3 regions of the Halomonas sp. KO116 genome follow, and region 3 is predicted to be linked to each of the others. Evidence: predicted binding sites of a transcription regulator. Region 3 holds the regulator's gene; each other region holds the start of a gene.
What was found. Region 3 encodes PhoB, which activates phosphate uptake and scavenging genes when phosphate is short. Its sites were predicted from a motif close to TGTCATANNNNTGTCANA; they were not measured.
Positions count from the first base shown of each region.

Region 1: the regulator PhoB is predicted to act here: its motif matches at 2,801-2,818, upstream of phnD (phosphate/phosphite/phosphonate ABC transporter substrate-binding protein).
Region 2: the regulator PhoB is predicted to act here: its motif matches at 1,841-1,858, upstream of KO116_RS02965 (PhoX family protein).

Region 1 covers NZ_CP011052.1:4,396,641-4,401,441, reverse strand. The annotation lists gene KO116_RS20155 (alkaline phosphatase D family protein) at 1-1,634, shown strand, start outside; gene KO116_RS20150 (EAL domain-containing protein) at 1,810-2,619, shown strand; gene phnD (phosphate/phosphite/phosphonate ABC transporter substrate-binding protein) at 2,890-3,855, shown strand; gene phnC (phosphonate ABC transporter ATP-binding protein) at 3,934-4,773, shown strand; gene phnE (phosphonate ABC transporter, permease protein PhnE) at 4,770-4,801, shown strand, end outside.
Region 2 covers NZ_CP011052.1:634,774-639,574, reverse strand. The annotation lists gene KO116_RS02965 (PhoX family protein) at 1-1,777, opposite strand, end outside; gene hemP (hemin uptake protein HemP) at 1,987-2,157, shown strand; gene KO116_RS02960 (TonB-dependent receptor domain-containing protein) at 2,277-4,250, shown strand; gene KO116_RS02955 (ChuX/HutX family heme-like substrate-binding protein) at 4,282-4,801, shown strand, end outside.
Region 3 covers NZ_CP011052.1:115,789-120,589, reverse strand. The annotation lists gene phoR (phosphate regulon sensor histidine kinase PhoR) at 113-1,399, opposite strand; gene phoB (phosphate regulon transcriptional regulator PhoB) at 1,402-2,091, opposite strand; gene ubiA (4-hydroxybenzoate octaprenyltransferase) at 2,199-3,092, opposite strand; gene KO116_RS00575 (chorismate--pyruvate lyase family protein) at 3,128-3,751, opposite strand; gene KO116_RS00570 (NAD(P)/FAD-dependent oxidoreductase) at 3,790-4,801, shown strand, end outside.

The DNA of each region.
Region 1 (4,801 bases), 370 kb from region 3:
ATTGGCGCTCATTGCCCGAGTGGGCGCCATGGCTATGTTATGACGGCGCCGCTTATCCCGCCTTTGTGATTGCCTCGCGGCATCACCGGCTTATGCATGGTTCCTGCCGCAAACCCCATCACGACAGTGACGATGGTTTGGTGCGCGCCGATAGCTGGCTCGCCGAGCAGCAAGGCGCCCCAGCCGAGTGGCCCGCTTGGCTTTTGATGACCGGTGATCAAATTTATGCTGACGATGTGGCCGGCCCGATGCTGCGCGCCGTGCATGCGCTTATTGAACGGCTAGGGTTGGTGGATGAGTGGCTGGAAGGCGCCACGGTCGACGATAGCCAAGCGCTGTATGATTCGCCCGATAGCTACTATCGGCGCGCCGAGTTGCTGCCGGATGTGGCCAACAATGTGGCGCTACGCAAGCGCTTTTTTAGCGGCGTCAAGAAGCCGGTCTTTACGTCGGCGAATGCGCAGAACCATTTAATGACACTGGCTGAAATGCTCGCCATGTACTGCCTGGTATGGTCCCCGGTGCCCTGGCGAGTGATTACGTTCGACGCGCCTGCTTTAGATAAAAAAAATGCCGAGCTCTATCGTCAAGAGCAGGCGGTGATAGACAGCTTCGTGGCAGGTTTGCCGCAGTGCGCGCGGTTAATGGCGCACTTACCCAGCCTGATGATCTTCGATGACCACGATGTGACCGATGACTGGAACCTTTCCGCTGACTGGGAACTCGCTGCCTACGGCCATCCGTTCTCGAAGCGCATTATCGGTAACGCTCTGGTGGCTTATTTGCTCTGTCAGGCCTGGGGGAACGACCCTGATAAGCTCAACCCACTAACCCATCACGCCTCGACGCTGCTGGGTGATGGCAGCCAGCCGCTGGTATGCGCCGAGCAAGATGGCTTCATTGAGCGGCTACTGTGTTTTCAGGGCTGGGAGTTTCAGGTGCCGGGTACGCCTGCCTTAATCGTGCTGGATACCCGCACCCGCCGTTGGCGCAGCGAGCGCAATCTCAGCCACCCTTCCGGGTTGATGGATTGGGAGGCGCTCATGGAAATGCAGCAAGCGCTAATGGGCGCTAAAAGCGCGGTAATCATTTCGCCCGCCCCGATGTTTGGGGTCAAGCTGATCGAGGGAGTTCAAAAAATCTTTACCGCCGTGGGCAAGCCGTTGGTGGTCGACGCAGAGAACTGGATGGCCCATCGCGGGGCAGCCAGTACGCTGCTGCAAATATGGCGACACTCCAAAACCCCCGGCAACTACGTGATTTTGTCAGGCGATGTGCACTACTCCTTTGTCTACGACATCGTAGTGCGCCATCAGCGGCGCTCGCCGCACCTGTGGCAAATCACATCAAGCGGCATTAAAAACACCTTCCCGGCCACACTGCTCAATACTTTCGATCGGTTGAATCGCTGGCTTTATGCGCCGATGTCGCCACTCAACTGGTTTACTAAGCGTCGTAAGCTGAGTGTTCACCCCCGTGACCCTGATCGCGCCAGCGCTGGCGAACGGCTTTGGAATGCCAGCGGCATTGGGCTGGTAACCCTGGACGAGAAAGGGTCTCCGATCGATATTCGTCAGCTCGATGCCGATGGCCGCGATGTGGTCTTCCCTCCACCAGCAAAAACGCTTACCTGAACAGCCCCGATCTCGAACACGGTGTAGGGCGCTAACTATCTGACTCAGCAGGGGATTGTCATGATAATGTCACGAAAATGACGCACGCTTTCCGCCTATCAATCACTTCCAGGGATGGTGCACTCAATAGGTACCACCGCCATTGATTGGGGTGGCAGAATAGGGCAGCCGGCAAATGACCGCACAAGAAGCGCAGTGGCTGAAAAAGATCATTGCAAAAGAAGAGTTGCATGTTCTTTTTCAGCCCATTGTGAATGCTAGTCAGCAGGCCGTTTATGGTTACGAAGCACTGATTCGTGGACCGAGGACATCGCCGCTTCACTCGCCGTTACGACTGTTTGAAGTTGCCACCCAGGCAGGAAAGCTGGTGGAGTTAGATATCCTCTGCCGGCGGTTGGCGATTTACCGCTTTGCCGAACTTAAGCAACCCGGGCTGCTGTTTCTTAACGTGATGCCGCTAACCATCGTCGAGCGTGATTTTCGCGAAGGCTTAACGCTAGGTTTTATTCGTGACAGTGGCCTGCCCCCGGCAAGGGTAGTGATTGAGCTCACTGAACACGTGCCTATTCATGATTACGAGCTGATGCGCCAAGCGGTGGATCACTACCGGACGATGGGCTTTCAGGTCGCGCTGTATGCCAAACGGCGCGTGTCTGACGAGCAAGGCTTTGCTGCCGCTTACGTTGACTTAGATAACTTTAAAGCCTTTAACGATGCCTATGGCTACGCACGAGGCGACCACATCATTATTTCTCTATCACGGCTGCTGCAAGCGCAGGTGGATAACGTGGGTGGCTTTATCGGCCATATTGGCGGTGATGATTTTATGATGCTGCTACCGCTTGACCACTGGGAGAGCGTTTGTGGCCAAATCCTACGCTCTTTCGAAGTAATGGCGCCCGGTTTCTACGAAGATGCCGATCGGCTGAGAGGTGGGATTCAGATTGAAACCGCCAAAACAGTATCACTTTTTCCCCTTTGTTAGCGTGTCGATTGCGGTAAAGCCCATCACCGATACGGCGACTTGCAGAGCGCTGGATATTGCCGCTGAACTGTCTGAGTTGAAGCACCAAGCCAAAAAAAATCCCGGTAACAGCCTGTTTGTTGAGCGACGCGTTCACTGTGTTGGCTTATGAAACGTTCCTGTCATGTGACGTTCGTCAAAACGTCACTAAGTGGTCATATAAATGCCCCGCCGTTGTCATCTGAAGTGGTCAGGATTGTTGCTATCTTTTAACAACACGTTAGGTGTCCCATGCAGACGTTATCCCTCTCCCGCACGTTGATCAGCGCCGCCGTCGCCAGTGCCTTCGCCTTGGTTGCCGTGAACGCTTCAGCGGATCTCTCATCGCGTTATGTCGATAACGATGGCGATATGGTCGCCGATGCACCTAGCGATGAGTCTCAGTGGGCCGATCCCGATACGCTCGTGTTTGCCTATACGCCGGTAGAAGATCCTGCGGTTTACGCTGACGTATGGTCTGATTTTCTCGAACACCTGAGCGAAGCAACGGGTAAAGAAGTGCAGTTCTTCCCCGTGCAGTCCAACGCCGCCCAGCAGGAAGCGCTGCGCGCTGGCCGTTTGCACGTTGCCGGCTTTAATACCGGCGGTGTACCGGTGGCGGTGAACTGCGGTGGTTTCCGTCCGTTTGCCATGATGGCAGCAGACGATGGCAGCTTTGGCTACGAAATGGAGATCATCACCTATCCGGGCAGTGGCATTGAGTCCGTTGAAGACCTGGAAGGTCGCCAACTAGCCTTTACCTCTGAGACCTCTAACTCTGGTTTCCGCGCCCCCTCTGCACTGCTGCGCTCCGAGTACGGCATGGAAGCGGGTGAAGATTTTGAAACCGCTTTCTCGGGCTCCCATGACAATTCCATCCTGGGTGTGGTGAACGAAGACTACGATGCGGCCGCCATCGCTAACTCCGTGGGCAAGCGGATGATTTCCCGTGGCGTCGTGAATGAGGGAGACTACGACATTATCTACACCTCAGAAACCTTCCCGACCACGGCTTACGGTTTGGCGAACAACCTGAACCCTGAGCTTGCCGAGAAAATTCAGGACGCGTTCTTCAGCTATGACTGGTCAGGCACCCCGCTTGAAGCAGAATTTGCCAACTCTGGTGAAGCGCAGTTTATTCCGATTACCTATCAGGAAAATTGGTCGGTTATTCGCACCATTGCCGATGCTAACGGTGTGACTTACGACTGTGACTGATCGTTAAGGTAAACGGTACTGCACGGCCAGGAAGGCACCCCTTTCTGGCCGTTTCGCTATACAGATGAGGCAGGAAAAATGTTGACACTAAGCGGCGTTGGTAAGCGTTACCCCACCGGGGATCGGGCGCTGACGGACATTGAACTCACGCTGCCCAAAGGCCAGGTAATGGCGCTAATTGGGCCATCCGGCGCGGGTAAAAGTACCCTCATTCGCTGTGTGAACCGGTTAGTGGAGCCTACCCAGGGCAGTATTCGCCTGGAAGGCACGGAGCTGACCAAGCTTTCAGGGCAGAAGCTTCGCCAGGCGCGCCGCTCAATGGGGATGATTTTCCAGGAGTATGCCCTGGTCGACCGGCTCACCGTGATGGAAAACGTGCTATCCGGCCAGCTCGGCTATGTCGGTTTTTGGCGCAGTTTTTTGCGTCGCTACCCACAGGAAGCAGTCGTCGAAGCCTTTCGGCTACTCGAGCGGGTAGGGCTTCCTCATGCTATCGATAAGCGCGCTGATGCCCTTTCCGGTGGTCAGCGCCAGCGCGTCGGTATCGCCCGGGCACTGCTGCAGAGCCCCAAGCTGCTGCTGGTTGATGAGCCTACCGCCAGCCTCGACCCGAAAACGTCGCGTCAGATCATGCGCTTGATTCGCGAGCTATGTGCTGAGCGCGATTTGGCTGCGATCATCAATATTCATGATGTGGCTTTGGCGCAGCAGTTTGCCGACCGGATTGTCGGCCTGCGGGCTGGACAAATCGTTTTTGACGGCCTGCCTAGTGAACTGACCAGCGAAATGCTCACGACCATTTATGGCGAAGAGGATTGGGATACCACCCCCGAACCGCTGGATGACGAGGCGGATGACTCGGAAGCATCTTCTTACCAGCGCGGCCTGCCGACGATGGCAGCAGGGAGTGCTCGATGAGCGAGCGGGCAGATATGACACGGGTGCA
Region 2 (4,801 bases), 520 kb from region 3:
TGCCCTGACCATCATCGCGCTCGTCAAACCAAAGCCCATCGGGGCTGGCAAACTGGTTCATTGCGGTTAAGCCCGAGTGGTTATCAGCATCGTCAACCGCCGCGCCAAACACAAATACCTCCCAGGTAAAGGCATTCGGTAAGCGGCTTTCGCGCCAGCGGATAATGTGCCCAGCCTCGTTATTGGCACGTGGATTAGCCGCATTAGTGGGTGCCAAGTCGTAACCTACCCCCACCTGCTCCAAGCTATCGCCACCGTTGGTATAAGTCGGTGCTGTTTCTTCACCTGTGCGTTGCGTGTTGTTGGTTAAGGTGAGGTAAACATCCCCCGAAGCCGGATCAACGGTCGCCCATTCGGGACGATCCATCGGCGTGGCGCCCATTAAGTCTGCCGCGTCGCAGGTATTGATAATCACACCGGCTAAATCGTCCTCAGCCAGGCCTAAGGCCGCTGCCAGCGTTCGGCCGTCCTGTGATTGCGCAGCAGGTGTCAGCGGCAGCCACTTACCACTGCCATCGGCGTGAAAACGGGCCACATAGAGGGTGCCGTTATCCAAATACTTGCTGCCGATGGCAAGACGGTCATAGTGCTCACCGGGACGATTGGCATCGGCGGGATCCCAGGCGGCATCGGAGACGTATTTATATACGTACTCGTTTCGGGAATCGTGCCCCGAGTAGTAAACCACTGGCTGACCGGCTTCCAGCTTGCCTAACCAGCACCCTTCATGGCGGAAACGCCCAAGTGCCGTACGCTTAACCGCAAGGGCATCGCTGTAAGGATCGACTTCTACCTGATAGCCGAAGGTACGCGCTTCGTTACGGTAGTCATCCTCGGCGCGCTCGCCGCGGGGGGTAATATCGAAGCGGGCAAACTCATCGTTCTGCTCTGAAGCGTCACCCGCCGAGGTTTCCCAGGCATAGCGGCCGCGTTCAGTGGGAATACCGATGCGCGCGTCGTCCTGGAAGCGCTCGCCAGTATGAACAAAGACGTTTGGCCAGTTCTCTTCACAGGCAATATAGGTTCCCCAGGGCGTTACCCCGTGACCACAGTTATTGTTGGTACCACGGGTTTGGTTGCCCTCAGGCGAAAAGCGCGTTTTGACGTAGTCACTGCTTGCCACGGGCCCGGAAAGCTCCATCACCGTCGCGCTGGTGAAGCGGCGGTTATAGCGCGACCCCGGCACATGCGCCCATTGGCCGCTGGCGTCCTTTTCGACCTCGACAACGGTGACACCGTGAGCGTTGATTTCGGTGCGCGACTCCTCTGCTGGCCGCTTACCCGCTTCAGCATTGGTGGGGCCGCCCTGAGGTGCCCATAGTGCATCTTGATCGATATATTCGTTATTGAGGGCCAGTATAAATCGACGTGAGGCGTTGTCAGCATCCAGGGAAAAACCGGCCATACCGTCATGATGCATGCCCACACTCTCCGCCTGACGCTCCGCAGTCATCGGCTGTTCGGGCTGCCAGGTAACATTTTGGTTAAGCGGCGTGCCCCACGGCACCAAGACTTGGGCCACATAACCTTCCGGCACCACCACGGCATCGGTGAGTGACCCATGAATCGCCTCAAACGCCAGCGTCAGGGGTGTTTTTTGCGCGCCGCTTGAGGCAAGCGCTTGAGCAGCACCGCCAAAGCTAAGCATTGAGGCAGCCGCCATGCTCAAACCACCGCGCATCACGTCGCGCCGTGACACATGGCGCGCCAATACTTCGGCAAAAGGTTGGTTGCCGCTGTGGTTAAACAGGCGATGGTCTTCGATCTCTTTACTCATTATGGTCTCCCCCTGATCGTTTGTAGGCCAACGATTAAACGTTAGGAGACACTAAAGAAGCTAAATGACAGCAAGATGACGGAGCGCCTGCATTTAGATGAAGAACGGTCGAATGCTAGCCACCTTTACTCCCCAAACCTATTGAGGGATGTCTGCAACTCTGCTAAATTAACGCTAATAGTTATCATTAACATAGGAGTTGCTCTCTCATGCAGTTACCCGCAAAGGGCACTGGTCAGGGAGATACGTCGGCCTCGACGCCCCGCGAGGTGGATAGCCAAGAATTACTTGGCAGCTCAGGCCAGTTGGTTATTCACCATGAACAGCGCCGCTATGTATTGCGACGTACTAAAAGCGGTAAGTTAATCCTTAACGCCTAACGTCCTTAACATCTAAGCACCTAATTAAATTAAAAATTTATATAGCAAAGCCAGCCAGGTAGCCCATCGCACCCAGCCAGCGACCTCTTCTACTTATCCCTGTTGGAACTCTCTGGCTCATGAACCACACACGCACTTTTGGTGGCCTCTATTTAACGCTGCTCCCACTGCTAGCCGCCCAAGCAGACGACGCCGAGCTTAATCCAGTGACGGTCACCGGCACCCGAGCGCCTACGGATCTTTCACAGGCGCCGCTAATTATCGATGTTATTGATCGCGATGATGCTGTGCTGACCACCGCCAGCCGGGTCGAAGACGTGCTTAGCCGCCAACCCGGCCTGCACGTGGCGGGTCAAGGGCGCCGAAATGGCCAAACGTTGAGTATGCGCGGCTTTGGCAGCAAAGGGGTGCTGGTACGTTTGGATGGCGTTCGCCAGGATATCTCCACCGGCCACATCGGCAACTTCTTCCTCGACCCTGGTTTGATTCAAGAAGTACAGATAGCGCGCGGCGCACTCTCCAGCCTTTACGGCAGCAATGCCATGGGCGGCGTGGTTAGTTTCACCAGTGTGGATGCCAATGACCTGCTGGCCCCCGGCAAAGATAGTGGTGTACGCCTTTCCGTAGGCGGTGCGACGGCCAGCGACGAACTGCGCGGCAGCCTAACCGCCTTTGGCCGCCGCGATACCGCCAATGGCCGGGTGGATGGCCTGTTTTCAATTGGCCGGAGTGAATCCGGCGATATTCGCCGCGCCGGGGGCGATGAAGCCGAAGAGGATGCCACGCTCAATAGCCTGCTGCTAAAAGGTGGTTGGGAGCCAAGCGACGACCAGCGGCTGTTTATGAGCTGGCAGCACTACGACGAACGCGCCACCCAGCCCGCCAACCCACAGCAGCTTTCCACCGATGCCAGCAATCCGCTGCATGACCGCGATGTGGAAAGCAACAACGTCCAGTTGGGCCACCGCTGGCAACCCAGCGCTGCCACCGAAGTCACTTCGCAGCTTACCTTTAGTCAGCAGGATATCGACGAGCCCCAGGCCAACCGCACCCTAGAGCGGGTCGGTCTTCAGAGCGACGGCTTCCACACTATGGATCACGGCTGGCTCTCGCAAACACTGGTGTTCGGCGCCGAATTGGAGCAAGCACGCCAACGGCCAGATGGCGAAGCGAATGGCTTCCCCAACGCCGATATCGACACCCAGGCCGCCTATCTCGACACCACCCTTACCGCTGGCAGCTATCTAGCCGATGGTGGGGCTGGGCAGTTTGATATTGGCTTGGGAGCCCGCTACGACCGTTACGACGCCAGCGGTAATGAAGCCGATAGTGTCCACGACCAAGTGTCACCGCGTTTTCGCCTCGCTTGGCGACCCGACGATGCCCTGATGCTGTTCTCCGGCTACGCCGAAGCCTTCCGAGCCCCCAGCCTTTCTGAGCTTTACGCCAACGAGCGCCACTTTGCCGGTTTCTGCGCCGGGCCAGCCTTCTGCACGCCGGACAATTACTGGATTCCCAATCCCAACCTCTCGCCTGAATCCAGCCACACCTGGGAAAGCGGCGTGGTCTGGCATCAGGGCGACTGGCAGGTTCGTGCCAGCTACTTCGACACCCGCGCCGACGATTTTATCGACACCCACGTCGACATCATGGCGGGCACCACCCAGGCGGTGAACGTTCAGCGCGCCCAGCTATGGGGCTATGACGCCCGGGTGACCTGGCAGCCCAGCGCTTTCCCGCTACTCACCAGCTTTGTGGGTCTTTCGGAAGTCTCCGGCAAAGACCGTGATTCTGGCGAGCCCCTAGGCAGTCAAACACCCCTGGAAGCCACCCTGGGTAGCGAGGTGGCGCTGTACAGCAGCGATATCCGCCTGGGCTGGCAAGCACGCTTTGCCCAATCTTTCGATAAGCAGGGCGATGACGAGCGCCTTCCCGGTTACGGCCTACACGATGTGCATCTCGCCTGGCAACTCACCCCGGCCGTGGATACCTCGCTGCGCCTTGCCAATGTTGGCGACAAGGTATGGTACCGCCCCGACGGCAGTCTGGGCGATGGGCGCAGTCTTTTCGCCACCCTTAACTGGCAGTGGTAAATCCATACAGTCAACCCGATAGAGGTGCATCATGATTCCATCCCAACAGATCGCGATTATCGAAGCCTTTGACGCGGCACGCTGCGCGCAGCCGCGGCTACCTGCGATTGAGATTGCCGAGCGCTTATCGATCAGCGAAGGCGAGCTGCAGGCCGCCCGGTTAGGGCGCGACGTTTGGACGCTGCCGCTCTCGCCCAGCGATGTCGCCGCCTACCTGCCCCAACTGGGGTGGGTGAAGGCGTTGACTCGCTCCCGGCTGGCCGTGTTAGAGCAAACCGGCGATTACCCTGAACTTGGCGGCGGACCACAAACAGGCCTGTTACTCGACCCAGGTGGCCTGGATCTCCGCTTGCTCTACACTCACTGGCACTGGGCCTGCCTGATTCGTGATCCTATGCCTGACACCAGCGTGGAAGAAGCGCAGTGGCGCTGGAGCCTACAGATATTCAACCAGCATGGCTGTGCCGTTCACAAATGCTTTGCCCTGGAGAACCCGCTGCCGCGCCCCTGGGGGGCCTTAGCGGCCTTGGGCACTCGGGACACGCCAGCGT
Region 3 (4,801 bases):
ATACCAAGCCTAAAAACTGTATAAAAATGGCACATGAGTAAACTCTTACCAACCTCACATGCCAATATTGCACACCTTTACAGGTATGGTGCGAAAGGTCGCTTACTGAGACCTATACAAGACGTGAAGCGGGAAATGAGCAGCGAAAAAGCGCCCCTTTACCCGGGTGGGATTCAATCTGTAATTGCGCATCGTGGCGTAATAGTACGTGCTTGACGATTGCCAAGCCTAAGCCAGTGCCGCCAGTTGCGGTGCTGCGGCCTTTGTCGACACGGTAAAAACGTTCGGTTAGTCGGGGAATATGGACAGGATCAATCCCTTCACCATTGTCTTCCACATCGATATAGCCGCCACCAGTCGCGCTAGCTTTCCAGCGTAATGTGATGTGGCTACCTGCTGGCGTATAGCGAACGGCATTGAAAGCGAGGTTAGAGATGGCGCTACGAATTTCCTGTTCACTACCCAGCAGGCGTGCATCGCTTTCAAGCGCGACTGTAATGGTATGACGCTGATTCGACAGCGCCAGCGCATCATCACAAATGCTTTGTAGCAAAGGCCCTAACGACAGCGGATGGTGATCTTCCCCCCCCTGGTCGATTTCCAACCGGGAGAGCAGCAATAGATCATTGACCAGGTTTTGCATTCGCTGCGTCTGTTCCTGCATCTGGTTGATGCTTTTGCCCAAACGCGGCGGCAACTGGTCAGCAATATCGCTGTAGGTTTCCAGATAGCCGGAAAGGACGGTTAGCGGCGTGCGCAGCTCGTGAGAGACGTTGGCAACAAAGTCGCGCCGCATCTGTTCCAGGCGGTGCAAGCGCGTGATATCCCGGGCCATTACCAGCCGTTCATCGTCGCCGTACAGGGTAATTTGATACTGCAGGATTCGACGCTCGTCAATCGGCGACGTCAGCGTTAGCGGCTCGCCATACTCCCGCGCATTGAAATAGCGGATGAAACTTGGCTCGCGCAGTAGGTTGGTAATGTGTTGACCACGATCATGGGCGGTTTGTAGCCCCAGCATGTTCGTTGCAGCACTGTTCCACCATTCCAGATCACCGTGGCGGTCGAGCATGACCACACTGTCGCGCATCGCTTCAGACGACTCTTGAATACGGGCCAAGGTAGCGCGCAGCCGACTTTGCGTTATACGCTGGCTTTTCTGATAGCGGTATAAACGATCAAACAATTCACCCCACATACCGTGAGCGGCAGGCGGCTCATCGTGAGGATGTAGGGTTAGCCATAAATAAAGTTCGCGTAGCTGCCGCAAGTGATAGAACAGACATACTGCAAGCCCTGCCGCAAGCCCTAGCCCTGCTGAGCCCAATAACCAGCCTAAGCAAGTACCCAGTGTGGCCAGCCACGCTAGACGCCACAGTTCACGGCTCCATAGGCGCACATTTACACCCGTGCAGAGAAACGGTATCCGGTACCCCGAACCGTTTGAATCAGGTTTTGATGCACATCGCCCAGCGCTTTTCGTAAGCGGCGAATATGCACATCGACCGTGCGCTCTTCAACGTAAACATTGCCGCCCCACACTTGGTCAAGCAGCTGGCTGCGTGTGTAAGCGCGCTCTTGGTGAGTCATAAAAAACTGCAGAAGACGATACTCGGTCGGACCCATTTCCAACGCTTTGCCGTGAGCGCTTACCCGGTGACTTACCGGGTCAAGCAACAGGCCATTAATCTCAATTGGGTCCTCAACGCCACGGGGCGTCGCGCGGCGCAGCACTGCTTTTAACCGTGCCACCAATTCGCGGGGCGAAAAGGGCTTGGTGATATAGTCATCGGCGCCAGCTTCAAGCCCTTGGATCTTATTATCCTCTTCGCCTTTAGCGGTGAGCATAATAATCGGGATCTCGGCGGTAGCTTCTTCGCGCTTCAAGCGCCTAGCCAGCTCAATACCGCTGGTGCCAGGCATCATCCAGTCAAGCAGCAATAAATCAGGTTGGTGGTCAACCACCATGGCATGAGCATCCTGGGCGTTATCTGCTTCGAGCACACGGTAGTCAGCCATTTCCAGCGCTACCGCGATCATCTCGCGAATCGACGATTCATCATCGACAATCAGAACGGTTTTGGCGGTCATACCAGAGCCTCACGGTGTGCAAAAAAGCCAGTTCAAAGAAAAACAGTTCAATGACATGTCAGTGACGATAACACCATGACTTGATGACAGTTACATGACAATGGCAGTTACTGACCCGCCGCAGGCCACCAACTTAGCGCAATACCCGCAAAAATCAGCAGCCCCGACCAGTGATTATTCAGAAACGCCTGGAAACAGAGATCCCGCTCCTGATAACGAATTAAGCGCTGCTGATGCAGGAAAGTTGCCGCCATTGCAGCGAGCCCTAGCCAAAAGAACCCACCTAACCCAACCCGCCAGCCTACCCATGCCAGCAACCCCAGGGTGGCTACCTGGAGTAGGCCGATTATTAGGCGATCCGCGTCGCCAAACAGCACAGCTGTCGATTTAATACCAATTTTTAAATCATCGTCGCGATCGACCATGGCGTATTGCGTGTCGTACGCCACCGTCCATAGCACGTTTGCACCGAAAAGCAGCCACGCTTCCAACGGCACATGGCCCAGCACGGCGCCAAAGGCCATTGGAATTGCCCATGAGAATGCCGCCCCCAGCACCACCTGGGGAAAGTGCGTATAACGCTTCATGAACGGGTAAATAACCGCCAGAAATACTCCGCCCAGCGAGAGCAGCACCGTAAACCAATTAGTCAGTAGCACCAAAATAAACGCTGTGGCCACCAAACCAATAAACAACAATTGAGCCTCGGTTTCGCTGATTCGACCGGTGGCGAGCGGGCGATGCTTAGTGCGTTTCACATGGCCATCGAAATGGCGATCTGCATAATCGTTCACCACACAGCCAGCCGCGCGCATGACGTAAACACCGGCCACAAAAATCAGCAGTACATCACGGCCGGGTACCCCTTTAGCGGCAATCCACAGCGCCCAAAGCGTCGGCCACATCAACAACCAAGTGCCAATGGGTCGATCCAAACGCATCAGCTGTATAAAATCTGCCACGCGAGCCCATCCCTTCGGCCGCAACAGTGAACGATCCATGCTTACCTCACGAAAAATAAGATGCAGGCGCTAGCCTAGCGCGATGGCAGGTCAAGGTCATCCGCCATCGCACGCAAAAAATACTCCTGCACCAACAACGACAGTCCACCGTGCTTACCGCCGTGATAAAACACTGAGCGTCGGCCCCAGGTACAGTCGCTCTCGATACCGTTCATACGAGCAAATAAGGGGGATTGGGTAGTGGCTTCAAGCGGCCCGCGAATTAAACCTGGCTGACGAAATAACCAACTGCCTAGCGAGCGCTCACCTAACCCTTCCAAACGCTGGCCCTTTAACTGCGTAAGCGGGGCGACGGAGCGCGCTACCACCCACGGTGTTTCATCCAAGCACAGCGCGACTTCACGCAGCCATGCGTAGCGCTTGGGAGCAATGCCCAACGCCCGTGCCTCATCCTCTCGCGGCCAGCCTACGCCCTGGCGTAGCAGCCGCACCCGAAACTGTTTCTCACCACCAGCGGTTATTAAGCGGGCGGTTAACGAGTCGGTAGAAGCAACCCACTGCCACCAGGAAGGGCTCATGACAGGCCGCGCCGCAGCAACGGGACGCCAGCTCGAAAAGTGAGAAGTTTGCCGAAAAGCTGCAGGCGTCACCAAGTTCTCCAGGGCAATAAACGGATCGACTAGTGTAACATGCAGCACTAACAGGCTTTTGTTTCAGCGACTTTTTTGGTGTCTGCATGCCCACCTCACAACCAGAGCTCTCTTCATCCCACGCTGCGCTGGTCATTATTGGCACGGGAATGGCCGGGATTGGCTTAGCCCGGGCACTACGCCGTCTCGGTGACCAGCGTTCAATCACGTTGATTAGTGCTGACAGCGGTGACGATTACAGCAAACCGTTACTCTCCACCGGCTTCGCTAAAGGCCTAGCGCCCGACAAACTGGCCCAGCGAAACGCTGCCGAGCTGGGCGATGAGTTAAACGTCCGCATCATTACCCACACCCCCGTGGCGGCACTGGATGTGGATAACCGGACACTTCTTCTCGACGTTGGACAAGCGCCCAACTATGAAAAACTAAGCTCTGAAAAACTAAGCTCTGAAAAACTAAGCTACGAAACACTGGTATTAGCCACTGGCGCTGCGCCCAGGGTGCCATTCAGCATCGACCCCAGCGTAGCCCCACGCTGTTTCACCATTAATGACTTAGACGACTACCGACGCTTTTATCAGGCGTTAGGCCAAGGCCCAGCAAGGGTGGCGATTGTTGGCGCCGGGCTGGTCGGCTGTGAATTTGCTAATGACCTGTACGCCGGAGGTCATCACGTCAGCGTCATAGCGCCTGAAGCTACGCTACTGCCCCGCCTGCTGCCCATACCGCTGGGCAACGCCCTGGGCGATGCCTTCAATGAGGCAGGCATCCGACTCTGCTTAGGCCGCACGATAGATTCACTAACACCCAGCAGTGGTGATGACATCGTATTACGATTGGATAACGGCGAGGCTATCAGCGCCGATCTCGTACTAATGGCAACTGGCCTAACGCCGCGTACGGCGCTTGCCGAAGCCGCGGGTCTTAGCGTATCGCCGAGCGGCATACAAGTTGACCGCCAACTGCGTACTTCACACCCCGATATTTACGCCCTGGGCGATGTCGCCTGCGTCGATGGCGTTAACGCCATGTACGTGCAGCCGCTGCAAGCGAGCGCCAAGGCATTGGCGGCAACGCTTGCGGACACTCCCACGTTGG